Regions from separate parts of the Exiguobacterium sp. RIT452 genome, predicted to be linked through region 2. Evidence: riboswitches for the same ligand, from Rfam matches in the RefSeq annotation. Region 2 holds a riboswitch; the other holds the start of a gene.
The links. A riboswitch is a leader RNA that binds a small molecule or an ion and turns the genes downstream of it on or off. The one in region 2 is predicted to bind FMN.
Positions count from the first base shown of each region.

Region 1: linked by a shared signal. The riboswitch ahead of D3D03_RS08685 (ECF transporter S component) and the one ahead of ribD (bifunctional diaminohydroxyphosphoribosylaminopyrimidine deaminase/5-amino-6-(5-phosphoribosylamino)uracil reductase RibD) in region 2 are both predicted to bind FMN.

Region 1 covers NZ_QXJB01000002.1:631,705-647,820, forward strand. Annotated here, with positions in the region: gene D3D03_RS08630 (MDR family MFS transporter) at 1-41, opposite strand, end outside; gene ptsG (glucose-specific PTS transporter subunit IIBC) at 187-2,280, opposite strand; gene ptsG (glucose-specific PTS transporter subunit IIBC) at 2,413-3,936, opposite strand; gene glcT (glucose PTS transporter transcription antiterminator GlcT) at 4,158-5,015, opposite strand; gene D3D03_RS08650 (YuiB family protein) at 5,119-5,436, opposite strand; gene D3D03_RS08655 (NAD(P)/FAD-dependent oxidoreductase) at 5,518-6,729, opposite strand; gene D3D03_RS08660 (NAD(P)/FAD-dependent oxidoreductase) at 6,973-7,968, shown strand; gene D3D03_RS08665 (GNAT family N-acetyltransferase) at 8,047-8,544, opposite strand; gene D3D03_RS08670 (GNAT family N-acetyltransferase) at 8,541-9,053, opposite strand; gene D3D03_RS08675 (NAD-dependent epimerase/dehydratase family protein) at 9,050-9,916, opposite strand; gene D3D03_RS08680 (HesB/IscA family protein) at 10,050-10,400, opposite strand; FMN riboswitch at 10,518-10,658, shown strand; gene D3D03_RS08685 (ECF transporter S component) at 10,818-11,384, shown strand; gene D3D03_RS08690 (YuzB family protein) at 11,448-11,681, opposite strand; gene D3D03_RS08695 (NAD(P)/FAD-dependent oxidoreductase) at 11,774-12,826, shown strand; gene D3D03_RS08700 (DUF1462 family protein) at 12,841-13,146, opposite strand; gene D3D03_RS08705 (NifU family protein) at 13,258-13,485, shown strand; gene D3D03_RS08710 (TIGR01457 family HAD-type hydrolase) at 13,531-14,295, opposite strand; gene D3D03_RS08715 (DUF86 domain-containing protein) at 14,302-14,745, opposite strand; gene glpX (class II fructose-bisphosphatase) at 14,900-15,880, shown strand; gene D3D03_RS08725 (DUF3055 domain-containing protein) at 15,917-16,116, shown strand, end outside.
Region 2 covers NZ_QXJB01000008.1:54,613-70,728, forward strand. Annotated here, with positions in the region: gene treC (alpha,alpha-phosphotrehalase) at 1-1,254, shown strand, start outside; gene D3D03_RS14560 (alanine/glycine:cation symporter family protein) at 1,304-2,662, opposite strand; gene D3D03_RS14565 (methyl-accepting chemotaxis protein) at 2,854-4,557, shown strand; gene D3D03_RS14570 (DUF6612 family protein) at 4,635-5,441, opposite strand; gene D3D03_RS14575 (alkaline phosphatase) at 5,706-7,064, shown strand; gene D3D03_RS14580 (DUF4352 domain-containing protein) at 7,076-7,729, shown strand; gene D3D03_RS14585 (putative bifunctional diguanylate cyclase/phosphodiesterase) at 7,777-10,419, opposite strand; gene ribH (6,7-dimethyl-8-ribityllumazine synthase) at 10,550-11,008, opposite strand; gene ribB (3,4-dihydroxy-2-butanone-4-phosphate synthase) at 11,010-12,194, opposite strand; gene ribE (riboflavin synthase) at 12,191-12,820, opposite strand; gene ribD (bifunctional diaminohydroxyphosphoribosylaminopyrimidine deaminase/5-amino-6-(5-phosphoribosylamino)uracil reductase RibD) at 12,805-13,851, opposite strand; FMN riboswitch at 14,010-14,154, opposite strand; gene D3D03_RS14610 (M20 family metallopeptidase) at 14,309-15,520, opposite strand; gene D3D03_RS14615 (MetQ/NlpA family ABC transporter substrate-binding protein) at 15,548-16,116, opposite strand, start outside.

The DNA.
Region 1 (16,116 bases), on a different contig from region 2:
CCCAACACGACATAACGTGTTTTTGTCGAAGTTGTAGCCATCGACTCACCTCTCCCTTGAAAAAATAGCTAATCTTCATAATAGCTTATTCATTGTATCATCATATGTGCAAATTCTCATTACTGAATGTTTAACATCAAAAAAAGACACGGTCTCTCCAAAAGAAGAGATCGTGTCTTGCGGAAATCACTTGATGTCATACGACATTTTTTCGCCGGCTTCGACTGTTTTTCCAACATCGACCGAGACTTTCCGGTCGCCGCTGTTTGTGACGATGATCGGTGTCAAGAGTGACGGGACGAGTGGTCGGATTTGTTCCAGATCGACGCTTAACAACGGCGAACCTGGTTCGACCCGATCGCCCGCTTTCGCAAGGGCTTCAAATCCTTTTCCTTCAAGCGAAACGGTATCAATGCCGATATGAATCAAGATCTCGTCTCCATTATCCGCAAGGATGCCAATCGCGTGTTTGGTTGGGAAGAAGGTTGTGATTTCACCCGAAACCGGGGAAACGACATATCCTTCTGTCGGCTCAATCGCATAACCGTCTCCCATCATCCGTCCGGAGAAGACTTGATCCGGTACGTCATCGAGCGAACGAATCACACCGCTCAATGGAGAAACATAACCGTCACTCGGTACATAAGCACCGTCTGTTCCGGCTAAGCCCGACCGGTCATCGGTCCGTGCTTCCGCTCCCGTCGGCACTTGTGGAATCGGATCTGCTTCCGGTTTGACCGGTGGTTTATAGTTCGGATCGTTCATGATTTCTGCCATCTCGGTCTTGATGCCATCCGACTTCGGACCGAAGATCGCTTGTACGTTGTCTCCGACTTCAAGGACACCCGCGGCACCCAACTGTTTCAACCGCTCTTTGTTGACGCCTGACTTATCGTTGACGGTAATCCGGAGCCGTGTGATACAGGCATCCAAGTGTTTGATGTTCGAGGCACCGCCAAAGGCTTGCAGAATTTCATACGGCAATTCGCCTGCCGTTGCACTTGATGTTGCAGCTCCTTCTTGAATCGCTTCGCGTCCGGGAATCTTCAAATCGAACTTTTGGATGACGAAGCGGAAACCGAAGTAGTAGATGACCGCGAAAGCAAGTCCAACCGGTATGACAAGCCACCAGGAGGTCCGGTTCGGTAAAATACCAAATAACGTGTAATCAATTAATCCTCCGGAGAATGTCATCCCGATCTTGACGTTCAAAATGTCCATGATCATGAACGATAATCCGGCAAAAACAGCGTGGACTGCAAACAACAATGGTGCCACGAATACGAATGAGAACTCAACCGGCTCGGTGATCCCTGTCAAAAATGATGTCAGGGCAGCGGAGAAGTATAACCCTTCGACCGCTTTCCGGCGGTCTTTCGCGACGGTATGATACATCGCAAGACAGGCGGCCGGAAGACCGAACATCATGAACGGATATTTACCGGTCATGTATGTCCCGGCTGTGAACGGAACCCCGTCTTTCAATTGAGCGAAGAAAATCCGCTGATCCCCGTTGACGATCGTACCGGCTTTATCCGTATATTCGCCAAACTGGAACCAGAAACTTGAATACCAAATGTGGTGCAGACCAAACGGAATGAGAGAACGTTCGACTAATCCAAAGATGAAGGCAGATAACGTTTCATTTGATTCGATGATCGTTTTCGAGAACGTATTGATTCCCGTTCCGATCGGCGGCCAAATGTAAGACAGCGCAAAACCAGCGACTAAACTGAATAGCGCTGTGGCAATCGGGACAAACCGTTTACCGGCAAAGAATCCAAGGAAGTCCGGCAATTTAATTTTAAAGAATTTATTATAGCTGTACGCCGCTATCAATCCGGCGATGATCCCTCCGAATACCCCCATTTGCAGGGTCGGTATCCCTAACACGGTGGCATACGATAAGTCACTCGACTGCTGTGCTTCTGTAATCTTTTCCGGTGTAATCTGTAAAAACGAACTGATGACCTTGTTCATGATCAAGAATCCAACAATCGCGGCTAATCCTGCGACCCCTTCACCATTCGCAAGACCAATCGCAACCCCGACGGCAAACAATAATCCTAGATTGGCAAAGATGATATCCCCCGCATCCTGCATAACCCGCCAAATGACGACCAGTGCGTCATTTTCGAGAAATGGAAGATACTGCGTCAGATTCGGGTTTTGAAACGCCGTACCAAACGCCAGGAGAAGCCCCGCTGCCGGTAGGATCGCAACCGGTAACATCAACGCTTTACCGATCCGTTGCAACACACCGAACACATTTTTCCACATCAGTGATTTCCCTCCTTTTTTTGACCAGACTACTTAGTTCATACCCTTAATGTTTCTCGCACAAAACTATTTGTTTCATATTTATTTCCAGAAAAAAAGAACCTTTCCGAATCGGAAAGGTTCTTTAGCGCATTAGACTGATTTTTCTTGTTTACGTGAGTTGATGACCGCTTGAATTTCAGATTTAATGTTATCTGATTTTGGTCCGTAGATTGCTTGAACGTTGTTACCAACCTCAAGAACACCTGCCGCACCTAATTTTTTCAATTCGTTTTTATCAACTTTTGATTTATCAAGAACTTCAACACGAAGACGTGTGATACATGCGTCAAGGTGTTTGATGTTTGATTCAGAACCGAGTGCATCGAGGATACCTGCTGCAAGCTCAGATCCTTGAGCCATTGACGTTTCTTGTACTTCGTCTTCACGACCTGGTGTTTTCAAGTTGAACTTGCGGATTGCGAAACGGAATCCAACGTAGTAAACAACTGCGAGAACAAGACCGACGACGATGACGAGCCACCACTGCGTACGCCCTGGAAGGACACCGAAGAGAAGGAAGTCAATCAATCCACCTGAGAATGTCATCCCGATTTTAACGTTCAAGAGTTGCATTGTCATGAACGAAAGACCTGCGAAGACTGCGTGAACTGCGAACAAGATTGGAGCAACGAATAAGAATGCGAATTCGATTGGCTCTGTGATACCTGTTAAGAACGCTGTAAGTGCTGCTGATCCAAGAAGACCACCAACGACTGCGCGACGCTCTGGGCGTGCTTCGTGGTACATTGCAAGTGCTGCTGCTGGAAGACCGAACATCATGAACGGGAATTTACCAGTCATGAACGTACCAGCTGTTAATTCAACGTTATCTTTTAACTGAGCGAAGAAGATTGCTTGGTCACCACGAACGACGTCTCCTGCTGCATTCGTGTACGAACCGAATTCGAACCAGAATGGTGCATAGAAGATATGGTGAAGACCAAATGGAATCAATGAACGTTCAATGAGACCAAAGACGAATGCTGCAAGCGTCGGGTTTTTCTCCATCATGAAGTGGGAGAATGTGTTCAACCCGTCTTGAGCGAACGGCCAAACGAAAACAAGTACAAGACCTGCGAACAACGAAACAACTGCTGTAACGATTGGAACAAAACGTTTTCCTGCGAAGAATCCGAGGAACTGCGGCAATTCGAGATTATGATACTTACCGTAGGCCCAGGCGGCGATCAAACCGATGATGATACCACCGAAAACCCCTGTTTGAAGCGTTGGAATACCAAGTACGTTGGCATATCCTTGACCATTTGCCACCATTTCTGGTGTAACGCCGAGCCAAACGCTCATTGTTTTGTTCATGATCAGGAATCCGACGATGGCAGCAAGTCCGGCTGCGCCGTCTCCTGCTAATCCGATCGCGACACCGACGGCGAATAAGAGTGCTAAGTTACCGAAGATGATATCTCCGGCTGCTTCCATTAATTTTGCAACCTTGATGATTGCATCATTTTTCAAGAACTCGAGTTTTGACGTCAAGTTCGGATTTTGCATGGCGTTACCGAATCCGAGTAAGATACCGGCAGCAGGCAAAATCGCAACAGGAAGCATCAACGCTTTACCAACACGTTGAAGAACAGCAAAAATCTGTTTGAACATGTGTGTTTCCTCCTTTTGATGTAAAAACTAAAAATAATGAATAATACCAATGACGGGTTGAAAAAAGTCAGACATCCGACCGATTTTTACAGAAAAAAATCAGGCACGAGCGGATTGTAGACAAAATACACTTATCCCGCGAAAAAATCTAACGGAAATAAACCATTTTGCCCGACATCCCACTCATGCCTGATCGTATCAGTAACACGTAGTCCGTGCGGTCATTTACCTAAATCGTACTGCACTAAGCGTTGCAGATGCATCGTAAGATACGTCGCTTCACCGCGCGGTACCGCTTTCTTCAGCTGACGTTCCATGATGGACATCAGCTCCCAAGCAGTATCATAGCACAGCGGATATTCTTCACGCAATAGCTTTTCTACTTTTTCTGGCGCCTCTAGATACTCCCCATTGGAAACCCTTTCAATCGCCGAACGCAAGTGGCGGATTAAGCGCTTGTAATCCAATGATTTTCGGTCGATTTTGATCTGCAACCGTTGCTCGATGTGACTGGCAATCAATCCGACCAATTGATGATGCCGGTTCACTTCGAGAACATCTTTGAAGTTCGTCGCCGAATGGATATGAAGGGCGATGAACCCGGTTTCGGCCGGTGGTAAATAAAAATTCATCTCCGCACTGATGAATTCGACGATTTCTTCTGCCAGCGCGTATTCTTCCGGATACAACGCTTCCGTTTCCGCGAGAAATGGATTCGTCACTTCCATTCCTTGCTCCAAACGTTTGAAGGTAAACGTCAAGTGATCCGTCAATCCGATATGAATATGTTCATCAACACGTTTTCCGAACCGTGTCTCAATCATGGAAACGATCTCGTTCATCAAAGCGATGAAGTTTTCATCGAGATGCCCGACGAGTGCTTTGTACTGCGCCTGCTCGTCTTTATCTTTTAACGTATAGACTTTTTCCAGCTTCTCAAGATCCGTTAGTTGATCGCCTGGCTTCCGACCGAAGCCAATCCCTTTCGCGAGGATAATGACTTCCTGATTCGCACCAGTCGAACAAATGACGACATTATTATTCAAGACCTTGATAACGTGGTACATTTGTTTATCCATTCGCTCTCAACCCTATCTGCTCTTACACATTTTTTTAAAAAGACACTGTTTTCATTATAACGTGTTTTAACGCACTAAAAAAGTCTACTCACTCAAGTAGACTTTAAAACATTTGGTAACCGCTTTTACGCAGGAAGCGAATCGACATACCGGCGATGATGATTCCGGCAAGACCGGCTGCAAACATCGTGACATCTGCCGTCTGCAGACCCATGATCCGTTCACCCAGATTCGGAATCGCTTCGCGTGCATTCGTGAAATAATCAAGCGTCGATTGATTATCAATCATCATGATGATGATCAGCGGATACAACACAAGCATGATCCACGTACTGCGTAACAACATGTTTAAGATAAAACCGATACTAAAGAACATGACGAGATAAAGAACACTCCCGATCACGGCTTGAATGATATGCATACTGTTCCCCCTTTGAATCTCTTTTAGTATAACCGACAAAAAAGGCAAATGCACGAGTGTACATTTGCCTAAAACGTGAACTTAGAATTTACCTTTTTTGATGGCAAGACCAATTTTTTTGAGCTCAAGGAAATGCTTGTTGTCGATGACTTTTTTCATGAATGATGCATTGCGGCCGTAAATCTTCTTACCGAAGACCATGCCGATGCCGTCTTTATGACCAAGTGAAGCGACTGTTCCTTTGTTCTCATATGTGAATGTCGATGTTTGACGTCCACCGATCAGTGCCGAAATGTTCTCAGCCACTTTGTGTGCTTGTTGTGTCGCGATCTGAGCAGTCGGCGGGTACGGACGGTTTGAAGCCGGATCCATAACAGCTGAACAGTCACCGATCATGAAGACATTTTCATGTCCAGGAACACGGAGGTCTTCTGCGACGACGACACGGTTACGCATCGCTTCAAAGCCAGATGCTGCAACAACCGGGTTACCGCTGACGCCACCTGTCCAGATGATTGTGTTCGCTTCGATCGTTTCTGTTGTGTCACCTTGGAGCGGTCCGAATGTCACGCTGCCCGGTGCACATTCCTTGATGCCGTTACCGAGTTTGAACTCGATGCCTTGGCGCTCAAGCCATTTGTGTGCGTAGTTGACGAGATCCGCATCAAATCCAGGAAGGACCGTTGGAGCCGCTTCGATATTGACGACACGAACGAGTTCGCGTGGGATATCATATTGTTTGCAAAGTTCAGGAATCCGGTTGACGAGTTCACCCATGAACTCAATACCCGTAAATCCAGCACCACCGACGACAATCGTCAAGAGTGAACGGTTTGTTGAACCCGTCGTTTTGTACTCTGCGAATGAGTAGTCGATGTGTTCCTTGATTTTTCGGACACTGTTCAATGAACTGATCGTTAGAGCGTTCTCTTTCAACCCTTTAATGCCGAATGTTTCAGGAACGCCACCAAGCGCCACGACGACATAATCGTAAGGGACTGTTCCACCGTCGACGAGCTTCACTGTGTTGTTTGCCGTATCGACCTTCTCGACGATACCTTTGACGAGTTTGACACGTGAAGGATTGATGACATCATTGATGTAGATACGCGCTTGTTCAGCAGACATCGTTCCTGCTGCTGGTTCGTGTAACCACGTTGTTTGGTAATGATAATCGTGTTTGTTGATTAAAGTGATGTTCGCTTGGTCAACGCCAAGTTTTTTTTGAAGGTTGACTGCTGTGATCAATCCACCGTAGCCGGCTCCAAGAATAACAATGTTTGGTGTGTTCATGTTCTGATACCCCTTACGCTTAATAGTTTTGTTGTGATTTTCTTCACATTCAATTGCAGATAAATGCTCAAAAACTTTGTTCAAATAATGTTCACACGTCTATACGTTCATTGAACCATTTTCTATCATAGATTGCAAAGTAAAAATATGCAATCCCTGAAAAAAATGTGAGATGTCCCGCACTTGCCACATGGAACCCATCTTCCTATATAATAGGAGTATCCAACTTTAGGAGGGACTCAGATGCACCAACCATATGATGTAACGATTATCGGCGGTGGTCCAGTCGGACTGTTCACCGCTTTTTACTCAGGCATGCGTCAGATGAAGACGAAAGTCATCGAAAGTCTGCCACAACTCGGTGGACAACTGGCGACGCTTTATCCTGAAAAATATATATACGATATTGCCGGCTTCCCGAAAGTCAAAGCACAGGATTTAGTCGATCGTCTGCTCGAACAGGCAAACGAATTTGATCCGACCTATGTCCTCGGCGAGACAGTGCTTGCTTACGAACGTCTCGATGACGGACTGATCCGCCTCGTGACGAATAAGGGAGAACATTACACGAAAACCGTCATTCTGACCGCCGGAAACGGCTCGTTTGCCGCCCGCCCGCTCGGCGTTGCCGATGCAGAACGGTTTGAGACAAGTAACCTGCATTACTTCGTCAACGAGATGGACCGCTTCAAAGACCGTCAAGTCGTCTTGCTCGGCGGCGGCGATTCCGCCGTCGATTGGTCCTTGATGCTTGAGCCGATCGCGAAATCCGTCACGCTCGTCCACCGTCGTGATAAATTCCGGGCTCATGAACATACGGTCGAATTGTTGCATAACTCGTCCGTCAATGTCATGACACCGTATACGCTCGAATCGGTCACAGGGGATGACAGCATCGAAACGCTGACGTTTAAACATGCCGAAACGGATGAAGTCATCGTCGTCGGCGCAGATGATGTCGTCTGTAACTTTGGTTTCGTTTCCTCGCTCGGACCACTCAAGGAGTGGGAAGTCGAGTTCGAACGTAATTCGATCCGCGTTAACTCGAAGATGGAAACAGCAATTCCCGGCGTCTTTGCCTGTGGGGATATCGCGACCTATGACGGTCGTGTCAAACTGATTGCGACCGGTTTCGGAGAAGCTCCGATTGCCGTCAACCAAGCGAAGTTGCTTGTTGACCCATCAGCCCGTCATCCGCAACACTCCACAAGTCTTTTCGAAAAAGTCAAAAACCATTAAGTATGACCCAACAGCAGCGTCACCTCGATTTCCGGATCGAAGTGACGCTGCTTTTTTTGCCTATAAATTAGATGATCGTCAGAGCATAATTCGATACGTGTACTCCATCAGTTGTTCCCCGCCCCGCTCGATCCGTTGTTCAAAAACGAGACGTCCGCCGAAGCGTTCATAAAAGAAACGGGACGGATTATCTGCCAACACTTTGACGATACAAGACGAGAATCCTTGCTGCCGCAGGTCTGCTAGGACGTGGTCAAACAACCGCTTCCCTGTCCCTTGCCCTTGATGGGTTTTTAAAAGATAGAGCGCGTACAACTCTCCTTCCGTCCCTTTGCTCCCCCTGCTTGGTCCACCGTTCGCAAATCCGATGACTTCGTTTGTCTGGTCAAGCGCAACGAAGACCGGACCTTCCGTCAGACTTTTCCGCCAGCAGTGTTTCCGCTTGTCGTGCGACAACTGCTCCAGATACATCGTTGGAATGATACCGTGATACGTTTCCCGCCAAGAGGCGATATGCACTTGCGCAATGCGGTCGGCGTCTTCCGAAACGGCTAATCGAATGTTTATAGTGCTCATTCTCCCAGCGGAATGATGAAACGTCGGACACGTCCGCCGTCCTCTTTGACATACGATGCAATCTCTTGACCGCCGTTCGCCAGGATGACGCGGCCGGATGCGATATTGTCCGCACTGCAGGTGATCAAGACAGAGGCAAGCCCCCGCTCTCGTGCGACGGCGAGCGCTTGACGCAACCCTTCTGTCGCATAGCCGTTCTGCCGGGCACTCGGACGAATTCCGTAACCGATATGACCGCCGATTTGTTGCAGTTGGTCGTTTAAGTCATGCCGGAAATTGACCGCGCCGACAATTCGTTGTCCATCGTACAACCAATAGGTCGAATGGGTGACCCAGTTTTTCGGGGCCACCTGTTCTTCTTGTTGCTGCGCCTCTAAAAAATCAGCTAACGGAAAAAACGTTTTGCTGACGACACTTGGGACGATGGCTTCACCGGATTGTTGCCACTCGGTCAGAAAATCGAGGTATTCGACTTCAAGTTGCACGGACGGTTTGATTAACGTAATCATTTGTGATTGCGAACCTCCTCTTCAATGAGTCGATCGAGCCAGTCGTCGACATGTTGGAATAGATACCCCGCTTGTTTTGCGGCTGTCGTATCCATATAAAAATCGTGATCCGGTGCCAATGGGGACGGATCGTCTCCCTTCGTTTCAAACCGGGAGGTCGTCTTCGCCACGCGATCAATTTTATCCATTAAGTCCTGAATCGATAACACGCCGTCACTTGCTGCATTGATCGGTCCGGTCATCGTCGACCGACCGCACCATTCGAGGAAGGCTGCCGCTTCATAACTCGAGATATAACCCATCTTCGCATATAAATTTTCAGCAACGATTGGTTGATCGGCCAAGGCCCGTTTAATATGGAACACCAGTCGTTCCGTATAATCGTCCGGTCCTAGGACGACCGGGAATCGAACGGCGATGACCGGGAAAGTCGCCCGTTGGAAAAAGTAACTTTCTGCCTGACGTTTTCCTTCCCCGTAATCATGTTCTTTTTCCAAGTCATATTTCCCGGGAAACGGATTGTAAGTCCGCTCTGAGATGTTTGTTCCACCCTGCTCATAGACGGACATCGTCGACGTTAAGATATAGCGTCCGACTTTCCCTTCGAAAGCATCCACCGCAAGCTTCGCCTGATAGGGATTAAAGCAGATATTGTCATAGATGATGTCCCAGTTCTGACTTCCAAGATCCTTCATCGTACTGCTTGACGTCCGGTCTCCCTTAAAAAATGTCAAGCCCTTCGCGACCGGCGGTGTATGCTCGCCGCGCGTGACAATCGTCACATCATCCCCCGATTCCGCAAGCCGTAATGCCAAACGTCGACCAAAGTAACGTGTTCCACCAAAAATCAGTACTTTCCGCATCGATAGTCCTCCCTCGTCATGGCGTTCTAACGTTCTTGTTAGTCCTTCTCCATCTACACCGTGAAGTCCTGTTCCTCTCGCTTTGAAAACAAAAAAACCGCAGACGGCATCGTCTGCGGTGAAACGGATTAGATTAACATCCGCCGGGTGTACCGGCATTTGTTGCGGTCCGGAACGACGTCCCGCATCCACATGTCGCAATGGCGTTCGGATTCGTGATCGTGAATCCACCGCCGAGCATCGATTGTTTATAATCTACTTCCAGTCCTTTGACGACCGGATAATCTTTTTGATCGACAATCACTTTCACCCCATGTTGCTCAAAGGTTAAGTCAGTCTCCTTTTGGCTGTCAAAGCCCATACCGTAGGAGAGACCACTGCATCCGCCGCCTTGAACGAGCATCCGCAGATTCTGTTCATCGTTCGGCGCCTGCAACATCATCTCTTTGACTTGGAGTGCGGCCGCTTCTGTTAAATGAATCATGTCATCACCTTCCCTTTTTTATCAGTATACGCAATTTCAGAGGGAATCGAAACCTAGTTGCTTGAAACTATCTTGAATTCGTTGTATAAAGGAGTTGTATCAAAAAAAATTAAATCGTTCCATCTTCAGGGCAGGGTGAAATTCCCGACCGGCGGTAAACAGACGATTCGTCTGAAGCCCGCGAGCGAATAGGGCGCTATTTGCTGATTCTGTGTGACTCAGGAGCCGACAGTATAGTCTGGATGGGAGAAGATGGCGGCATGTTTCTATTTCTTGAACCGATTTTTGCAAAAATCGTTCAGGTTTAGTTTATTGCGGACTTCTCCCCTATCGAACACTTTTCGATGGGGGTTTATTTTGGACGCAGCCATGCCAATACTTCATCGAGAGGAACGAGCAAAAGGAGATTATACTCGTATGAAACGCACACAAAAGATGGTCACGTTATCCATGTTAGGTTCAATTTCGTTTGTTCTCATGTTACTCAACTTTCCACTGCCGTTTTTACCGAACTATCTGAAGATCGACTTCAGTGACGTTCCCGCTTTGATCGCTGCCATCATGTTCTCACCGATTGCAGGTGTCATCGTCGAAGCACTCAAAAACGTCTTGTACTACATCTTCCGCGGAAGCGGTGTTCCGGTCGGAGAGCTCGCAAACTTCGCTGCCGGTGTCGCCTTCATTCTTCCGGTCAGTTGGTTCTACCATAAAAAGAAATCTACAAAAGGTCTTGCAACCGGTCTTGTCGCAGGTACGATCACGATGGCACTTGGTCTCGCAATCCTCAACTATATCTTAATTCTTCCAGCGTATGCTTGGTTCTTCGGAATGGATTACATGTTGGATCCAGCCGTCAAATGGACGACGATCACGGCCGGTATCCTGCCGTTTAACATCATCAAGGCGATGTTCATCTCAGCACTCTTCATTCCGCTGTTCTTGAAACTCAAACCATGGATGATGCGTCGCCAACAATCCTTCTAAGTCCGAAGCCGCGCCCGCTGACAGACATAAATCCCCGGTCTCATCTGAGACACGGGGATTTTTTTAGAGCTCGTTTTCTTCGATTTTCTGATAAATCTTTTCAAGCAGTTCTTCCGGTGTCTCTCCGACAACGGTTTCGCCATCGACCAGACAAAAATGATCGAGTGAGCAGATCCCGCAATATCCGAGGCAACCATATTCGACGACATCGACATTCGGGTCCCGTTCGAGTTGTTGCATGACGACCTGGGTCCCCGTCGCTAAGTTACTGATACAAAATTCAATAATCGGATTCACTTTTTTTCCTCCTTCAAGCAGGAATTATCTTTCCTCATGTCGTATTATACAAGGTCAGACTGATTTAGGGGAACTAAGGGGGATTTTAAGTTATGAAGCAACTGGTTGTTTTAGGTGGCGGATACGGTGGGATGCGGATTTGTGAACGATTCAAGGATGAAGAGGTCGCTGTGACACTCGTCGATCGTTTACCGTATCATGCCTTAAAAACAGAATATTACGCACTGGCTGCCGGAACATTGTCGGATCGGGATGTCCGAATCGCATTTCCGGAAGGAGAACACCTCACATATAAATATGGTCACGTCGTCCAGATTTCACCCGAGACGAACTCCGTCCATCTGCAAGACGGTACGGAACTTTTTTATGATGATTTAGTCATCGCTTTAGGGTGTGAAGACAAATACCATAACATACCGGGCGCACAAGAGTTTACGTACAGCATCCAGACACTCGAGGAATCACGGAAAACACAACAAGCGATCTGCGGACTTTCTCCGGGGGCGATCGTTTCGATCGTCGGAGCCGGTCTCTCCGGTGTCGAACTGGCCAGTGAACTGCATGAAAGCCGGAAAGATTTAAAAATCCGGTTATTCGACCGCGGTCCGTCTGTCTTGTCCTTCCTCTCGGATAAAGTATCGACGTACGTTCAGGAATGGTTCGAAGAGCACGACGTCGAAGTCATCAACAATTCCAACGTCACGTTTGTCACGGCGGATGACGTCCAAAACGGGGATGACGCCTATCCGTCGAACTTGACGATTTGGACGGCCGGCACGCAACCGGTCAAAGTCGTGCGCGATCTTGGGTTTGAAGCAGACAGCGGTGGACGGATCAAGCTGACGGAACACCACCATGTGCCGGAACATGAAAATGTCTTCGTCATCGGGGACTGTGCCAGTTTGCCGTATGCTCCAAGCGGTCAGCTCGCAGAACACCAAGCCGATCAAGTCGTCGATGTCCTGCAGGCGAAATGGGCCGGCAAGAAGTTACCGAAACTGCCGGAAATCAAGTTACGCGGGATGCTCGGATCGCTCGGAAAATCAGACGGATTCGGAATCGTCATGGGGAAACAGGCGCTGACCGGAAAAGTCCCACGCCTGTTGAAGTCCGGCGTGCTCTGGAAACACAAAAAAATCAAATAAGAAAACGGCGCCGGTCATTCCGGGGCCGTTTTTTCAAGTCTCGTATCGATTGCCTGGGTGATTTTTTTCAATTGGACGTACCCTTCGTCAATCATCTCACCGTCAAGCAGGACGAGCGGATAAAAATAGACATCGTCTTTTATAGCCAAAATCCAGTCATCTTCGACCGTCGCGGCTTCAAAATCGACATATTCAAACGTCAACGCTGTCTCATATTTCCGTCCGAGAACGGCCTGCAGCCAACTGTAGGTCTCTTCCGAACTTGGTGCCCCGACGCAACTCGGACACGTCTGTGCGGCGCCATATACCTTGATTTCCATCACTTGTCCCCCTCTTCCTGTTGCACTTCTTTTTTAGTATACAAGTTTTCCAGATTGAGAACATTTTTCAACCCTGTTACAATGATGCTATAAGAAAGGATGTGTTTACGCATGGAAATGTTTGATCAAGTAAACGAAGTACTCGAAAAATTGCGTCCGTTCCTTCTTCGTGACGGAGGAGACGTTGAACTCGTAGATGTAGAAGACGGTATCGTCAAACTCCGTTTGATGGGAGCTTGCGGCAGCTGCCCAAGTTCAACAATCACACTGAAGGCTGGTATCGAACGTGCCCTGCTTGAAGAAGTAGCCGGCGTCGTTGAAGTCGAACAAGTCTTCTAAATCGGTAAAATCCCCACTGACATCCGTCAATGGGGATTTTTTTGTTCACAGGATCCATTCCGCCAATGTATCGACCATATACGTCGGTTGAGCATCCTGCCCTTGAATGAAGACCGGCGTATGGACACCGGAGTTGACGTGCATCGTCCGAATACCGCCATTGATGCCGAACAGAATGTCCGTATGGTAGTTATCGCCGATCATGATGAGGTCTTCTTTCGCGAGACCAATCATCTCAGCTGCGATATTAATCATCACCGGTTCCGGTTTCCCGATATAAAACGGTTCTTTTTCCGTCGTTACCCGTAAAACGGACGTCAACGCACCATTCCCCGGTAAAAAGCCACGCTCGGTCGGAATCGCGATATCTCCGTTCGTCGAGATGAAGCGGGCTCCTGCACGAATCGCCAGTGCTCCGATTGCCAACTTCTCATACGTGATTTGACGGTCGAGACCGATGACGACATAATCGGCATGCTCGTCTGCGACGACCTGTAAGCCTTGACGCTCGAGAGCATCAATCAATCCACCTTCTCCAATCGCATAGACCTTCGCACCCGGATCGAGTTCTGCGATGTAGCGACCTGTCGCCATCGCACTCGTCAAGACGTGCTCCGCGTTCGAATGGACACCCATGCCACGTAATTTTTCAGCGACCGCTTCCGCCGTCATCGAGGCATTGTTCGTGACGAACAGATACGGCACTCCTTGCTCTTGCAGACGGTTCACGAAATCAACCGCTTCTTTGACGGGTTCTGTCCCGTTATACATCGTTCCATCCAAATCAAACAAATATCCTTTTGCTTTCATCCTGGCTCACTCCTCATTTGGTAAAAATGCAGAGACCGGTCCGAGTTCTGTTTCTAAATAGTGTCGGACGGCTTCCGGAAAACGACGCAACTGCGTTTCTTCTTCCAAAAGAACACCCCGGATCTCTGCTGTGCTCGATGTCGTAAATTCACGGACAATCCGTGTCCGCAGGGCGACAATCCGTTTCAGACTCGTCGCAAGCGGCGTATCCACGACCCGTTCATCTTCTAAAATCATGACGATATCTTCATAACTTCCCGGATCACGCATGATGAAACCATCAATCATACTGTTCCCCACATCGATGATACTTTCGATCACCAAAAACCCGATCCGTTCCCACGCCAGTGAAATCGTCAACGCATCCCCTGTTAATTCCTTGCTTTGACGCAGCGCGGTTTCAAAACAAACCACCGTTTGTTCAATCTTTTCACGATTTACGAAATACATCCAGCATTCCCCCTCACATCCTTCATTTTAGCTCTATCCGCTGGACATGAAAAGCAGAAAGGCTGTTTGCATCACATTCCTCAATGTGTTATCCTCAATTTAGATTTTTACGAAAATAGTATGTCACATTAGGTGACTTGGAGGTTATTCATAGATGGAACGGGAATTAGCATTAGAAATCGTCCGAGCAACAGAAGCAGCAGCATTAGCATCCGCCAAGTGGATTGGTCGCGGGAAAAAGAACGAAGCCGATGATGCGGCAACGACAGCGATGCGCGAAGTCTTAAATACCGTTAACATGGCAGGAACCGTCGTCATCGGCGAAGGGGAACTCGACGAAGCACCGATGTTATTCATCGGCGAACAGGTCGGGACGTCAAACGGACCGGTCGTCGATATTGCCGTCGATCCGCTCGAAGGGACGAACATCGTCGCCAAAGGTCTCGGTAACGCCATGGTCGTCATTGCGGTCGCGGATGAAGGTGCCCTGCTCCATGCACCGGATATGTATATGGATAAACTGACCGTCGGACCGAACTTAAAAGGACATGTCTCACTCGACGATCCACTCGAAGTCATCATTCAAAAAGCAGCGGAACTGAATCAGAAACGGATTGAAGACGTCACCGTCATCATGCAGGATCGTCCGCGTCATGATCATTTCCGGGAAGCAGCGATGCGTGTCGGCGCTCGTGTCCGTCTCTTTGAGGACGGCGACGTTTCAGCAGGAATCGCCCCGCTTTCTCCTTCAACCGGAATCGACATCTTCATCGGAACAGGTGGCGCACCGGAAGGCGTCATCACAGCCGCTGCCGTCAAGGCAATGGGCGGCGACATGCAGGCCCGTCTGCATCCGATGAATGAGGAGGAAACGGCGCGTGTCATCCGGATGGGACTTGCCGATCCGCTGCAATTGTTGACACTCGACGATCTGATCAAAAGTGACGACTGCATCTTTGCGGCAACCGGCGTGACGACAGGAGAGATGCTCGATGGCGTCCGCTTCTTGACGGACGATATCGTCGAGACGACGTCACTCGTGATGCGCTCAAAAACACGGACGATCCGGAAGGTCATCGCAGAACACAGTCTTTCGCGTAAACCGTACTTGCAAAAAGTTCCCCAAACCCTTTAATCTAAGCAGAGATGAAGGAAATGAGGGAACTGACAGATGATGCAAGAACGTGATTTTTTATATGATGAAGTCGAACAAACGAAAACCCGGTTTGTCTGTTGGATCGGCGAGACGAGCCGCTTTGATTTAGCCATCACCCACTCCGAACACTTCTTCGGAAAGATCTTGGTGTTGAATCTCTTATCAAACCGGTTTGCAATCATCGGTCCGGACGACTTTGACGAGCCGGGCTATAT
Region 2 (16,116 bases):
GATGAACCGACGGATTGGGTATCGAAATTCGGAGGCTCCGCCTGGTCATTTGACGAGGTGGCCGGAAAGTACTATCTGCATTTGTTCGATGAGACGCAAGCCGACCTCAACTGGGAAAACCCGGCGCTCCGGGAAGCGGTCTATCAAATGATGGGCTTCTGGCGCGATAAAGGAGTTCGCGGCTTCCGTCTCGACGTCATCAATTTGATTTCCAAGGATCGGTCTTTCCCAAATGATCCGACGGGAGACGGGCGCATCTTTTATACGGACGGACCGCGTGTCCATGATTACCTTCAGGAAATGAATCAACGTGTGTTTGACGGTCATGATTTGATGACGGTCGGCGAAATGTCGTCGACGACACTCGATCATTGCCTGCGTTACTCGAACACGAACGAACAGGAACTTAAGATGACGTTTAATTTCCATCATCTGAAAGTCGATTATCCGGACGGAAAAAAATGGACGGCTGCTCCGTTCGACTTCCTGGAGCTGAAACGAATTCTGTCGGACTGGCAGGTTGGGATGCAGGGCAATGCCTGGAACGCCATCTTCTGGTGCAACCACGACCAACCCCGTGTCGTCAGCCGGTTCGGAGACGATACGGTCTATCGGGTCGAAAGTGCCAAAATGCTTGCGACGACGTTACACGGTCTTCAAGGCACGCCGTACATTTATCAAGGTGAAGAAATCGGGACACCGAATCCCGACTTCACCAACATGACCGATTACCGGGATGTCGAGACTCTGAACGTCTATGAAGAAAAGAAGATGCAAGGTGCCGACGACGAACAGATTCTTGCTGCAATCCGGCAAAAGTCACGCGATAATGCGCGGACACCGATGCAATGGGATGCTTCGATGCATGGCGGTTTTTCAACGGAAACTCCTTGGATTCCGGTCGCTTCAAACCATACGACGATCAATGTCGAAGCGGCACTCGCTGATTCCGATTCCGTGTTTTATCATTATCAGAAATTGATTCAGTTGCGGAAACAGTATGATGTTTTGACGAACGGCCGGTATCGTCTCCTGACACCGGACGATCCATCGCTTTGGGCGTACGAACGAACAACGGACGACGAACAGTTACTTGTCTTGTCGAATTTTTACGGAACAACGTGTTCGTTCACGTTACCAAACGAGTGGTTCGAACATGAGGTCTTGCTTCAAAATTATCCGGAGTTGCAGATAAAAGACGGTCTCGTGACACTCCGTCCCTATGAATCCGTCATGTTATACCAATCGATTTAACACAAACAACCCCCGCGTTCTCAAACGAGAGTGCGGGGGTTGTATCCCTCTATGAAATTTTTCGATTCGCTTCCTCCCGTTTCAGCTGTTCCCGGAACAGCCGGGTTTCAGCAATGACGACACCGGACAATCCAATCAATCCGATCAGGTTCGGGATGGCCATCAGTCCGTTGAAGACATCCGAGATTGCCCAGACCATGTTCAAGTTCGTCGTCATCGCCCCGAGACCGGCGACAAGGACAAACAGAATCCGGTACGGCAGGATTGATTTTTGACCAAACAGATAATAGATCGATTTTTCTCCGTAATACGACCAACCGAGGACCGTCGAGAAGGCAAACATGACGAGACCAATCGTCACGATGTATTTTCCGGCCGGTCCAAGAAAGACTTCAAAACTTGCCGTCGTCAATTCGACACCTTCTAATTTCGTATCCAGTTGACCTCCCATGACGAGTGTCAATCCGGTGATCGAACAGACGACGAGTGTATCGAGAAAGACTTGGGTCATCGAGACGAGAGCCTGCCGACCTGGGAAATCCGTTTTCGCCGCAGCAGCAGCAATCGGTGCTGACCCCAGTCCTGCTTCATTTGAAAAGACCCCACGCGCGACACCATAACGGATCGCTGCCCCAATCGCACCACCTGTGATGGCTTCATTCGAGAACGTACTGCTGAAGATTGTTGCGATTGCACCCGGAATCAAGTCATAGTTCATGACGAGAATCACGAGACCGCTGCCGACATAAAAGAAAATCATGAACGGAACGAAGTAGCTGACGACTTTCCCGATGGATTTGACCCCACCGATGATAACGATTCCGGTCGCGACCATCAAGACGATACCTGTTACGTACAGCGGAACGTCAAAAGTCGACTTCATCGCAAGGGCAACCGAGTTCGTTTGAACACCGTTTCCGATCCCAAAGGCAGCGAGTGACGCAAATGCCGCAAACAACACTCCTAACCATTTTTGTTTTAATCCCCGTTCGAGATAGTACATCGGCCCCCCGGCCATCTGCCCCTTCTCATCAACGACCCGGTACTTGACGGCAAGAATCGCCTCGGCATACTTCGTCGCCATTCCGAATAATCCGGACAACCACATCCAGACGATTGCTCCCGGTCCCCCGAGCACGACTGCCGTCGCCACCCCGACGATATTCCCCGTACCGACCGTTGCGGCGAGCGCTGTCATCAACGCTTGAAAGTGACTGATGTCCCCTTCGGATGTATCATCCTGATGTTTCGTAAACGCGAGTTTTAACGCATATGGAAGCTTGGTAATCTGAATGAATCCCAATCGTATCGTCAAGTAAATCCCCGTACCGACCAAAAAGACAAGCAACGGTGGTCCCCAAACGAAGTCTGACACCGTGCTGATCCAATCACTAAACGATGTTCCCATTCTATTCCCCTCCTCCAATTCGGTATGTACTTTTCTATTTTTTCAGAATTTACAGATTATTGTCAACACTTAATTTCACGTGCAGATAATTACCTAACTTATAATTTTCAAATATAAGTGAATTTTTGAGTCCGCTTGTTATATTACAGGTAGTTGGATTGTTGTTCATTTCGCAAAAAGGAGCGTGCATGATGAAGATTAAAACGAAGTTAGTCTTATTGTCCTCCATTCTTTTGCTCAGCCTGATCGCGGTCGGTTTATTTGGGGCACTTGCACTCAACGATGCCGATCAAAAAAGTCAGGAAATCACCACGTCTTGGATTCCCGGGCTAAACTTGTCACACGAGACGAATACGGCATTATCCGATTTACGGCGTGTCGAACTGTTACACATCCAAGAGGATGACCCGACGATCAAAGCTGATTATGACAAACGATTACAAGACGGTCTTGCGACCGTCGAAAAAAATCTAACGGCTTATGAAAAAACGATTTATGGCGAATCAGACCGCCGACTGTTTGATGATCTTCAGAAAAAATGGACGACCTTTGAACAGACGACGGATCGGCTAGTTGAACTCAGCACACCGGAGACGAAACAAGAAGCTGTCACCTATTATGAAGGTGCGAGCCGGGATTCCTACTTTGCCGTATCCGACAGCTTAAAAAAAATCGTTTCTTATAATAACAAACAGGCACAAGAGGCCGGAAACAGTATTACCGATGCGACGAACCGCGCACATATCCTGTTGTTTTCCATCATTGGTCTGATCAGTGTGCTCGGAGTTGTCTTTACATTTTTCATTTTGCGCTCGATTTTCATCCCCTTGCAACAGTTACAGGATAAGACACATGAACTGGCGACACAGGGCGGCGATTTAACGGCACAGCTTCAAGTGACGCGTCATGATGAAATCGGACACATCGCAGACTCGATGAATCAGTTTATCCGAAATCTGCGGCAAATCATCCAGCAAGTGAATGGAACAGCGACCCATGTCGTTTCTACCTCTCAGCATGTCGCAGCACGTATCGGGGAGTTGGATCAAGATATGCATTCGACCTCACATACGATTGAAAATCTGTCTGCCGGAATGGAGGAAACGGCCGCTTCAGCAGAAGAAATGAACTCATCCGCGGTCGACATGGAGTCAACCATCCACGGAATCGTCGCAAGTGCCGGTGAAAACGGGCGGCTGGCAAAAGACGTCGACCGACGCGCACAGTCACTTCAGGTCGTCGCGACAGAAGCCAAATCTAACGCGACGCTCATCTTGTCCGAGACAAAAACGAAACTGGAGGATGCGATGGTCCGGGCAAAAGCCGTCAAAGAAATCTCCGTCCTCTCCGACGCGATCCTCTCGATTGCCGCACAAACGAACTTATTATCACTGAACGCTTCGATTGAAGCGGCACGCGCCGGGGAAGTCGGACGGGGATTTGCGGTCGTCGCGGAAGAAATCCGGAAGCTCGCCGAAAGCAGTCGTGCCACCGTCGAACAGATTCAAGACGTGTCGTTATCCGTCATCGAATCTGTCGAGCACCTCAATACAGCATCCGGCGAAATGCTCCATTTCATCGATACGAAAGTTGTTCATGACTATGACTTATTTGAACAAGCATCCGAACAATACCGGACCGATGCGCATGTGTTCGGGAACGCGGCAGATCATTTTGCCGAACAAGCCGGACAGTTACAGGAGCTGACGACGAACATGCTCGGTGTCATTCATGATGTCGCAGTCACCGTCAACGATGGGGCCCAAGGCACGCAGTCGATGTCCGAACAGATGAATCATTCGGTTCAAGCCTTCCGGGATGTCCGGGAACAGACGACGGCAAGTCAACAGCAGGCCGAATCTCTCCAGACTGTGTTACGTCAATTTAAAATTTAACAGACACTAAACAAGCAAACCGGTTCCCGGACCAATCACCGGAAATCGGTTTGCTTTTATGATGTTTCAGCTGCATCTTATTGAGTGGCGCTTGGTAATTCTTGCGCGTCTTTCGCTTCTTCCGGCAGCTCGATTGACTTGATCTCATTGAATTTCGAGAAGGTTGATGCATTTTCCATCGTGAATTCTGTTCCTTCCTCGATCTCAAATGCCATTTCCATATCGAGTGTCTGCGGATAATAGGTCTTGGCGTCATAGGTCATCGAGTACTCCATCTTTTTATAATCGACCTGGTCCATGACATCTTTCATCTGGGCAAGTTGTCCGGTTTGTTCAAGCGAATCTTTCATGAATGCTTTCAGTTGGTCTCCCTCAAGGTCGACATCGATGCGGTACACATCGCCCTCTTTTTTCATCGTCCAGTTGTCTTTATATTTTTTTAATAACGTTAAACTTTGTTCTGTCGATGCAGAGGATTCCATTGTTTTCATTAAATCCCCTAGTTCGGATGCATCTTGTACTAACCATTGTCCTGCTTGTGACATATACATTTTGTCATTTACGAGATAAAGTTCTGTCTCCATATCCGTACCATCTTCTGCATTTTTCATCGTCATTTTTTGATACATCGACATCGGGTTTTGAATGATGTCTGCCGAAATCTTTTGACTGATCGGCATACCGCCAATTTCTGACATCATATCACTGTCCATATGAAACGATTTGATATTCTCCTGTGCAGCGGTTGCTTTTTTTAACAGTTCTGCATTGGAAAGCTGACCTGAATCCGTGGAACTTCCACCGTTCTCACCTGTTTGGCTACATCCTGCCAATCCGATTGCCACCGTCATGAATCCGACTGTCATAAACCTCGTTTTCTTCATTCCCGTTCCTCCTTTAAAACATATTATCTGTATTTACGTGTCCTTAATGGAAAATGTTTCAATTGCCTATAGTATGCTATTACCTTTCTCTCCAGTTCTTACACCTTTCCCGTCAGGTCTTGTCTTTCACCTTGTAGGATTACTGCCATTCTTTATGAAAATTTACACTAGCAAAATGTTCGTTTTACATTCGAGCGCTACAGTTAGATCTGTAGGTTTTACCCAGCAGCGACTGACATTCATTTTCCTTGAGGAGGAACATCCATGAAGTTGAAACGAATCATCCCGATTATGGCATTATCGACATTATCCCTTAGCACGATGATCTCGACCGACAACGCCGAGGCCAAGACAAAATCATCTAAATCTCCGGAAATCCGTAACGTCATCTTTTTGATTGGTGACGGAATGGGTGTTTCTTATACGTCTGCCCACCGTTATCTGAAAAACGATCCTTCTACACCTGTCGCTGAGAAAACAGCATTCGATCAATATCTTGTCGGTCAACAGATGACCTATCCGGAAGATCCGGAACAAAACGTCACCGACTCTGCTTCTGCCGCAACGGCGATGTCATCCGGTGTCAAAACATATAACGCGGCAATCGCTGTCGACAACGATAAGTCGGAAGTCAAGACCGTCCTTGAAGCGGCAAAGCAACGCGGCAAATCGACGGGACTTGTCGCGACGTCCGAAATCACACACGCGACGCCGGCCTCATTCGGGGCGCATGATGAGAACCGCAAGAATATGAACGCCATCGCCGACGACTATTTCAAAGAACGTGTCAACGGAAAACACAAGATTGACGTCATGCTCGGCGGCGGGAAATCGAACTTCGTCCGTCCGGATGTCGATTTGACAAAATCATTTAAGAAAGACGGTTACAGCTACGTCACGGATCTTGATCAAATGCAGGCAGATAAGAACAAGCAGGTTCTTGGTCTGTTTGCGGACGGCGGACTGCCAAAACGAATCGACCGCGAGAATACCGTCCCGTCTCTCGAGCAGATGACAAACTCGGCCATCAAACGTCTTGATTCGAACAAAAAAGGATTCTTCCTGATGGTCGAAGGAAGCCAAATCGACTGGGCGGGTCACGATAACGACATCGTCGGAGCAATGAGCGAGATGGAAGACTTCGAACGTGCCTTCAAAGCAGCGATCGCTTTCGCCAAAAAAGATAAACACACGCTCGTCGTCGCAACAGCCGACCATTCGACCGGTGGTTACTCGATCGGAGCAGACGGCATCTACAACTGGTTCGCCGAGCCGATTAAAGCAGCGAAAAAGACGCCGGACTTCATGGCGGCAAAAATCATTGAAGGCGCAGATGTCCGGAAGACCTTGACGACGTACATCGATCAAAACCGACTTGCCTTGACGGAGGAAGAAATCCAGTCTGTTTCACGTGCCGCAGAGTCGAAAAAAGTGCTCGACGTTGATAATGCGATCGAAGACATCTTCAACAAACGTTCGCATACAGGCTGGACGACAGGTGGACACACCGGGGAAGATGTTCCGGTCTATGCCTTTGGTCCTGCAAAGGAACGATTCGCCGGACAAGTCGATAATACGGATCATGCCAAAATCATCTTCGATCTGTTGAAATCGAAGAAATAAGGAGACTTTCCATGAAACAGATACTTGCTGCCTTGATGCTCGGGACAATTCTTTCGGGTTGCGGCACTACGCCAGACACCGTCCAAGAGAAGTCGTCAGAAAAATCGGTCCCGAAACAGGAGACACCGGTATCGATCGAGAAGTCTGCCGCGTATGTCCCGAACCCGCAATTACCGGATGACCGCAAGCTGACGACCGTCAACCAATCGGTCTCCGACGATAAAGGTGAACTGACATTAAAACAAATTGTCCGTCCCGATGTGACACGCACCATCGGACCAATCACGATGAAGATTGAAGAGATGAAGGTGTTCCATTCCCGTCCCAGTTACGGGATGATCGACTTTTTCCATGGCTTCACCCATGACGAATCCTTCGACCTCGTCAAGACGCGTGTGACGATCACAAATACAAGTGACGAACCGGTCACCTTTAACCCTGTTGCCCATTTTAAACTCGACGCTAAGACTGAGAAGACGATCGAGGACGATGTCTACCTCGAGTCACTCGCGACGACATACGCACCGTCCGAGACACGGACCGGTAACTTCGGCTTCATCATCGAACAACCGCTCGAGTCCGTTGAATTATTGACGAGTGACGTCCTGAACAAGAAACGTGACGTCATCGAAAAAGGCATTTCGGTCTCAACAACACTCAAGTGAGAACAAAAAAACAGGCAATCCTTTCCGCATGATACGGAAGGGATTGCCTATTTTTGATACAACGCCGGAATCTGTTCGTGCGGCATCGGACGACCGAAGTAATACCCCTGCATCCGTGAACACTCCAAACGATTGAGGACATTGACCTGTTCCAGCGTCTCGACTCCTTCGGCGATGACTTCGAGCTCCAGCGATTTCGCCAAGTGGATGATCGAAGAAATCATCGAGTAGCCGGTTGTTGCCGGTTGGATTTTTTCGACGAACTCGCGTGGAATCTTCAAAGTATCAATCGGAAAATCGGCCAGTCGGGATAAGGACGAGTAGCCGGTGCCGAAGTCGTCAATTGAAATCGTAAACCCGAGTTCCTTCAGGCGATTCATCGTCTCGACCGTCTCCTCAATATCTTCCACGGCCGAGACTTCCGTGATTTCAAGATCAATTCGTGCCGGATTGACTTGTGTCTCTTCGACAAGTCGAACAAGTGTCAGGACAAACGTCGGATGGTGGAACTGTTGCATCGAGACGTTCAGCCCGACCTTCAAGGTCAAGCCGTCATCTTCCCACTGCTTCGCCTGTAAAAATCCTTCGCGTAACACCCATTCGCCGAGACGAATGATCATCCCCGCCTCTTCTGCCATCGGAATAAAGTCGTTCGGAGCAATCATGCCGAGTTCCGGATGATTCCAGCGAATCAATCCTTCGACACCGACCATCCGGTACGTCACCGTGTCGACTTGCGGTTGATAATACAAAATCAATTGATTGGTGTCGATCGCAACCGGTAATTCGGACTCAAGCCGCAATCGGTACGACGCTTTCTCCGCAATGTCTTCAAAGAAGATAATCGATTTCCCGCCGCTTGATTTGGCCTGGTACATCGCTAAATCAGCTTGTTTCAACAACGTCACGATCGGCTTGTCGGTTGTCCGCTGATAACCGACGGCTCCGATACTTGGATTCGAAATCAGTTCAATCTCATCAATCGTATAGGTCATGCGTAACCGTTCGAGCAGTCGGGCCGTCCGAATCCGTCCGTCCGTTTCCGATGCGACATGACGCAAGATGACCGTAAATTCATCCCCGCCTTGACGCGCAACAAGATCGTCCGGCTCCGTCACCTCCTGTAAGCGGCTTGCGACTTGAATCAACAACTGATCTCCGACGTGGTGGCCAAACGAGTCATTAACGAGTTTGAAGTCATCCAAATCGATGAAGCACAAGATGATCGTTTCATCGTCCTGTTCCACTTCCACCAAATGATGAAGCACTTCTTCAAAGTACGTTCGGTTGATCGCTCCGGTCAAATGATCGTAATAAGCAAGACGGCGGATTTTCAATTCATTTTCCCGCACCCGTGTGATATCCTGACCGATTCCATAGATACCGACAAACCGGTCCCGGACACGAATCGGAATGTTTGTCACGTTCAGTAACACATCCGTCCCGCCCGATTTGCGAAATGTCGTTTCAAATTGATGCGCCGTCATCTCCTCATCAGCCGCTGCTTGTTGTTCCATCAGCTGTTGATAGGATTTGCCGACCAGTTGGTCCGCACTTTGCTCCGTCAGTTTTTCAAAGGACGGATTGGCACTTTTGATGCGCCCTTTCAGATCCAGCGAGTAGACGGCATCCGGATGATACGTAAACAATGACTTATACCGCTCTTCACTCTCTTCAAGTTCGTCTGCCTTATGATGAATTTCTTCTATTAATTCGTGATTACTCAAAATCATCAAGATCTGTCGGATTAAAATCAACAGAATCGTAATCGCGCAGCCAATCATCAACCCGTTTAAGGCCTCGTCGCGCCGTGCATACAGGGCCATCGTTGAAAACAGGACGATAACGAGCAGATACGGCAAAAACAGTTTCCCCAGTTGCACCGTACTCCGTTGCTGGCTGTCATTCAGCTCGTTCGCATTAACCGACTTGTTGACATGCCCCGCTACACCAACCATCAATAATCCGAGGATGAATAACGGATCAATCAAACGAACCGCTTCATTCCCGCTGACAGTCGTCATATAGACAAACATCGTGTCGGCAACAACCTGCAGTAAAAGTCCTAAAAACAAGAATTGGAACAAACGAATCCGTTCGCGCCACTCTTTTTTCTCAAACAGGTAATAAATGCTGATCATACAAAACAGAAGCACGATGTCACACATCGGATAGGCAAACGCCAAAATCACCTCGCCACGTGACGCAAACGGTGTATCGAACAAGGGACGAATCAAGAAAAACCAGCTGTAGGTGACGGCGACCGTCATGACGATGGCAATATCGAAGATAAAACTGATCAGCCGGTTTTTCGTGACGTGCCGGCGAATCAAATGTAAAAAAGCGACTAAAAAGCAAACCGATTGCAGGATGTAAAAAACATCCGACGCACCTGGAAAGGGGACATCCACACGCAGGATATTTTCATAAGACATCCAAATCAATTCGGCAATCAGATAACTCCCTGTCCCGAACGCCAAATATAGAAAAAACCGTCCTTCTTGTTGACGGAATGTCCGGTGCGCCTGGAGCAGGAGAACTGTTGCCGCTAGGCAACCGATGATGGAGAATAGATTGTTTCCCCAAGCCGAAAGCGCCGGCCGGTCCTCCAACAGAATAATCCACAGGTAGTACATCGCAATGAAAAGTAAGATCCCCGGCAGATAATACGATTTTTTAAGACTGATCATGTACCTTTCCTCCTTCATGAAAAAGTCCTTCTCCTTCCATTAGGGATAGAGCATTCAAAGTCCTGCGCGGGCGACAAAAAAAGAGACCTGCTTCCATCAGAAACAGGTCTCTAGCCTTACGTTCCGATCCTTAGATCGTCCGCAACAGATTTGCCATTTCGATTGCCGAAACAGCTGCTTCGTATCCTTTATTGCCCGCTTTCGTCCCCGCACGTTCGACGGCTTGTTCAATCGAATCGGTCGTCAGGACACCAAAAATGATGGGAACGCCTGTCTCACGTGACGCACTCGCAACCCCTTTTGCCACTTCATTGCAGACATAATCGTAATGCGACGTCGCCCCGCGGATGACGGCTCCAAGCGTGATGACCGCATCGTAGTTGCCGCTTTTCGCGAGCTTTTCTGCGACGAGCGGAATTTCAAACGCTCCCGGTACCCACGCCGTATCGACGGCGTCCGCTGCCACACCGTGTCGACGGAATGCGTCGTTTGCGCCTCCGACTAATTTTGATGTGATCAATTCATTAAAACGTGCCGCGACGATTGCGACGCGCAGTCCCTCACCTGTTAAAAAGCCTTCGAATACCATGTTATTGTCCTCCTTGGATGTCGAGCAGATGCCCGAGTTTCGTTTGTTTGGTGTGCAGATAATTTTTATTTTCCGGAACCGGTACGATTTCAAGCGGCACCCGTTCGAGCACCGTTATACCCTGTTCTTCCAGTGCCTGTTGCTTTTCCGGATTATTGGTCATCAGACGAATTTTCGTTACGCCGAGATCACGCAACATCGCGGCAGCTACCGTGTAATCACGTAAGTCCGTCGCATAACCGAGTGCGTGATTCGCTTCGACCGTATCGAGTCCCTGCTCCTGCAACTCATAGGCTTTCAACTTCGCCATCAAGCCGATTCCCCGTCCCTCTTGGCGCAGGTAGAGAACAGCTCCGCCTTCCTGTCCGATTCGTTCCAGTGCGGCATCAAGTTGCGGACCACAATCACAGCGTTTCGAGCCAAAGACGTCTCCCGTCAGACATTCGGAATGAAGCCGGACGAGCATGCCGTCTTCCGGTTCTCCCGATAAGACGGTGACGTGTTCCTTCGCATCCGGCGTCGTGTAACCAAGCATCCGAAATGCTCCGTGATCCGCCGGCAGCAAGACGTCGGCTTCGCGTCGAACGGGACGTTCCAGATAAGAAACGAGCGCATCGATCGTGATCATCTTCAGTCCATGGACTTCTTTATACGTCAACAAGTCGTCAACCCGCGCCATCGTCCCGTCTTCTAAGATGATTTCACAAATGACGGCCGCTTCTGCGCTTCCCGCGAGTCGTGCCAAGTCAACACCGGCTTCTGTATGACCCCGCCGTTCCCGGACACCGCCTTCTTTCGCGATCAAGGGGAAGATATGTCCCGGACGTTTGAATTGACCGGCTCGGTCCGTCAACATCCGTTGAATCGTCAAGGCCCGTTCGCCTGCGCTGATACCGGTCTTCGCCTCTTCGTGGTCGATACTGATGGTAAAGGCTGTTCCGTGCGGATCGGTGTTGACGTCCGTCATCGGATTCAATTCCAATCGGTTTGCCAGTTGCGGACTGACCGGCACACAGACAAGTCCTTTGCCGTGAGTGATCATGAAATTGATTTGTTCCGGTGTCGCATGTTCCGCAAGCAGGATCAAATCGCCTTCGTTTTCCCGATTTTCGTCGTCACAGACGATGATCGGACGCCCTTGTTTTAACTCTTCAATCGCTTCTTCTATGAGATCAAATCCGTTCATCCTGCTCCGCCTCCTAAAAATGCCGACCAATCGGTTTTCTGCTCCTGTTGCGTAAAGTGATACAAGTGTTTTGCCATCAGATCACACTCAATATTGACGAGCGCTCCACTCTGTAAACGGTCGAACGTCGTCACTTGGCGTGAATGCGGAATCAGCGAAATCGTCAGACTGTCCGCTTGGACATGTTGAATCGTCAAGCTGGTTCCGTTGATCGCAATCGAACCTTTCGGAATACAGTATTTGCGCCAGTCAGCGGTCTCAAACCGGTATTCCATCGCTTCACCGTCCGGTCGACGGCTTAACAGCCGGGCTGTCCCGTCAATGTGGCCACTGACGAAGTGACCGCCGAATCGTCCGTTCGCCGGCATCGCCCGTTCCAGTTGAACCGGTGTGCCGACACGCAATGTCTGCAGTGCTGTCGCCCGAATCGTTTCATGGACCGCATCCGCCGTAAATCCGGTTGCTGTCATCGCCGTGACGGTCAAACAGATGCCGTCGACCGCGATACTGTCACCGATTTTTGTTCCTTCGAGCACGTGCCGGGCTTCGATTTCCAGCGCCAGACCGTTCGGCCGCGGGACTTTTCGTTTGATCGTTCCGACTTCTTCAATCAATCCTGTGAACATGTCCATTCTCCTTTCCGCTCATACCGCAGATGGATATCCTGACCGATCGGCTCGGCGTCTGTCAGTGCAAATCGGTCTTCGACCTCTACGGTACCCGTCAAACCACTGGTTCCCTTCAAGACGGAAGGCGCCTGATAGACATCGATTCGATCCACAAGGTCGGCTGCCAAAAATGCCGACTGGATGGTCGGCCCGCCTTCAATCAAGAGGCTCCGGATGCCTTGTTCGTATAAGGTCTCGAGAATCTGGTCCGGTGTCGAGTACGTGCCGACAAGGACGGTAACATTCGGCTTGGAACTGATTCGCGGCTGTTCCGTCAGCCAGTACGTCGGATTCAAGCCGTCATGCAAAACCTGAAACGTCTCCGACAACCGCCCCCGTCGATCAACGAGGACCCGAATCGGTTCGATTCCCTCTTCACTGCGTAACGTCAGGGCCGGATCATCAATTAAAACCGTCTCACTTCCGACCAAGATGGCGTCATGTGTTGCCCGCAACCGGCGTCCCGCCGTTCGCGCGGCTTCTGACGTAATCCAGCGTTTTTCACCTGTCGTGATGATTCCGTTTAGCGTCTGAGCAATCTTCACCGTGACAGCCGGCCGTTTTCGCTCGATACTTTGCCAAAACGGTGTATAAAAACGAACCGCTTCGTCTTGCAGCAATCCGACTTCGACCGTCAGTCCGGCGTCGCGCAGACGTGCAATGCCCTGCCCCGCGACGATCGAATGACGATCTTCCGTCGCGACGAACACGCGCTTGATTCCGGCGGCAATGATTGCTTCCGTGCAAGGAGGTGTTTTGCCGTGATGGTTACACGGTTCCAGCGTGACATACAGATCGGCGCCGCGTGCCGCCTCTCCCGCCATCCGTAACGCTTCGACTTCGGCATGGGGACCGCCGGCAAACCGGTGCGCTCCAAAACCGATGATCCGTCCGTGCTTCGTGATCACACAGCCGACACTTGGATTTGGACTTGTTTGTCCGTCTAACATCTCTGCCAATTGCATCGCATGATGCATTCTATTTTTCATGATTTCGCTCCTTTCAAAAGAAAAAGACGCCGCTGCATTTGCAGGGCGTCATGATTGAAGGGTCACGAAAGAAACGTCTTGTTTTTCTGTTTAAAAGCATACAGAAATAGACCTTTCTCTGAATGTATTTTTTCAGAAAATGGTTTCAAGCACATTTTTTCGTTCTTCTCCCATCCGGACTTTACCGTCGGCCTTGGAATCACACCAAGTCAGCCATAGTGCGTACACTATGGGTCGCGGGCTCGTCGATTCAAAAATCGCATCACCGCCGGTTGGGATTTTCACCCTACCCCGAAGAACTGGTTATTCAGTTGTACAGCTCAAGACTAGCACAGGTTATTTTAAAATACAAAAAAGAATTTGTTTTTACTTCCATTTCCGACAAAAAGTATGCGCTATCTGACGGACTTTAAAAGACATCATCCGTCGGACAGAAACATACTTTTCGTTTTATCTATTAAGCCAAGTAGCCGTTTTTTCGGTCATGGAACTCCTGTTTGACCGTCCCGAGCAACTGTCCGTCCGTCAACAGGCGTAACGCCGTCCGAGCCAGGATTTTTGCGCCGGCGATTAGGGCTTCATCGCCTTGTTCCGAACGCGCTGCTTCCCGGAAACTTTCCGTGTGGGCGACCAAATCATCCGCTCCGATCTTGATGTACGGATGGATCGTCGGCAGGACCTGGCTGATGTTACCGGCGTCAGTCGAACCAAGACCCGGGCGTTCATCCGTCTTGACGTCTTCCCCGAGCGCAGTCGCCTCTTCTCGGAAAATCTCGTCAAACGTCCGGTTGAACAGGAGATTGTCGACCTCATTTTGGAATGCGATGACCTCAAGCGTCGCCCCGGTCGCAAGCGCCGCCCCTTCGGCAACGGCTTTGACCTTCTTCGTCACGTCATTCAACCGTTCGCGCGTCGTCGCCCGGATGAAGAAGCGGGCTTTGGCGTATTCCGGAATGATATTCGGCGCGTCGCCGCCATCCGTGATGATGCCGTGAATCCGGACATCGCTCGGTAATTGCTGGCGCAAGGCATTGATGGCGTTAAAGAGTTGGATGACGGCGTCGAGTGCATTGATGCCCTCTTCCGGTGACGCTGCCGCGTGAGCCGGCTTGCCGGTAAAGGCAAAATCGAGTGGATCGACGGCAAGCGAGGAACCGGTAATCCGCGTTTGTCCGGACGGATGAATCATCAGTGCCGCATCGATCCCTGTCAGGAGGTCATGTTTGACGAAGCTGCCTTTCGCACTGCCGTTTGGTCCACCTTCCTCTGCCGGTGTTCCGAGCACGACGACACTGCCCCCGACCTCATCGATGATTTTACTGAGTGCGATCGCCGCTGCGACACTCGTCGTGCCGATGATATTGTGACCGCAGGCGTGACCAATCCCCGGCAACGCATCGTATTCGGCAAGGAAGGCAACCGTCGCCCCCGGTTTATCCGAAGTCTTCCGGGCCAAAAACGCCGTGTCGTGTCCCGCGACCCCGAGCTCAACTGTGAACCCTTCTGCCGTCAGGCGTTCCGCATGATGGCGCGAGGCAAAATATTCCTCGTTCCCAATCTCGGGTGTCGCATGAATCCGGTGACTCGTCTCGAGATACGACTCGCGTTTTTGTTCGATATCCTGCTCAATCGTTTGAATCAAGTTTTCCCGTTTTGTCTGAACCGTCATTTGGGTCACGCTCCTTTGGATTTTTAGTTATTCGCCGATGTCACTGAGTGGGACGAACGTCGGAATCGTGCTTCCTTTGTACTCTTTTTTGATGAATTCCGCGACATCATCCTGTTGGTACAGTGAAGCGATTTTCTTCAACGTCTTTTTGTCTTTGTCTTCCGTCCGTGTCGCGATGATGTTGATGTAGGGTTTCGCTGTTTCATTTTCATGGAGAATCGAGTCCTTGATCGGATTAAAGCCGGCATCCACGGCGATTCCATTATTGATGATTGATGCCGATACATCCGGCAGGACACGCGGCGTCTGTCCGGCGACGACCGGGACGATCTTCAGCTTTTTCGGATTCTCGACGATTTTGTCGACGGCTCCGTTCCCGTCAAAGTCGTCCGGCAACTTGATTAAGCCGGCTTCCTGCAACAACAGGAGAGCTCGTCCCATGTTCGTCGCCTCGTTCGGGACGGCAATCTCTCCACCGACCGGGATATCTTTGACATCCTTGACTTTATCCGAATAGATCCCCATCGGTGCGATGACGGTCGTCGCAATCGGCGACAGCTTTAAGTCATGTTCTTTTTTAAAGGCATTGAAGTACG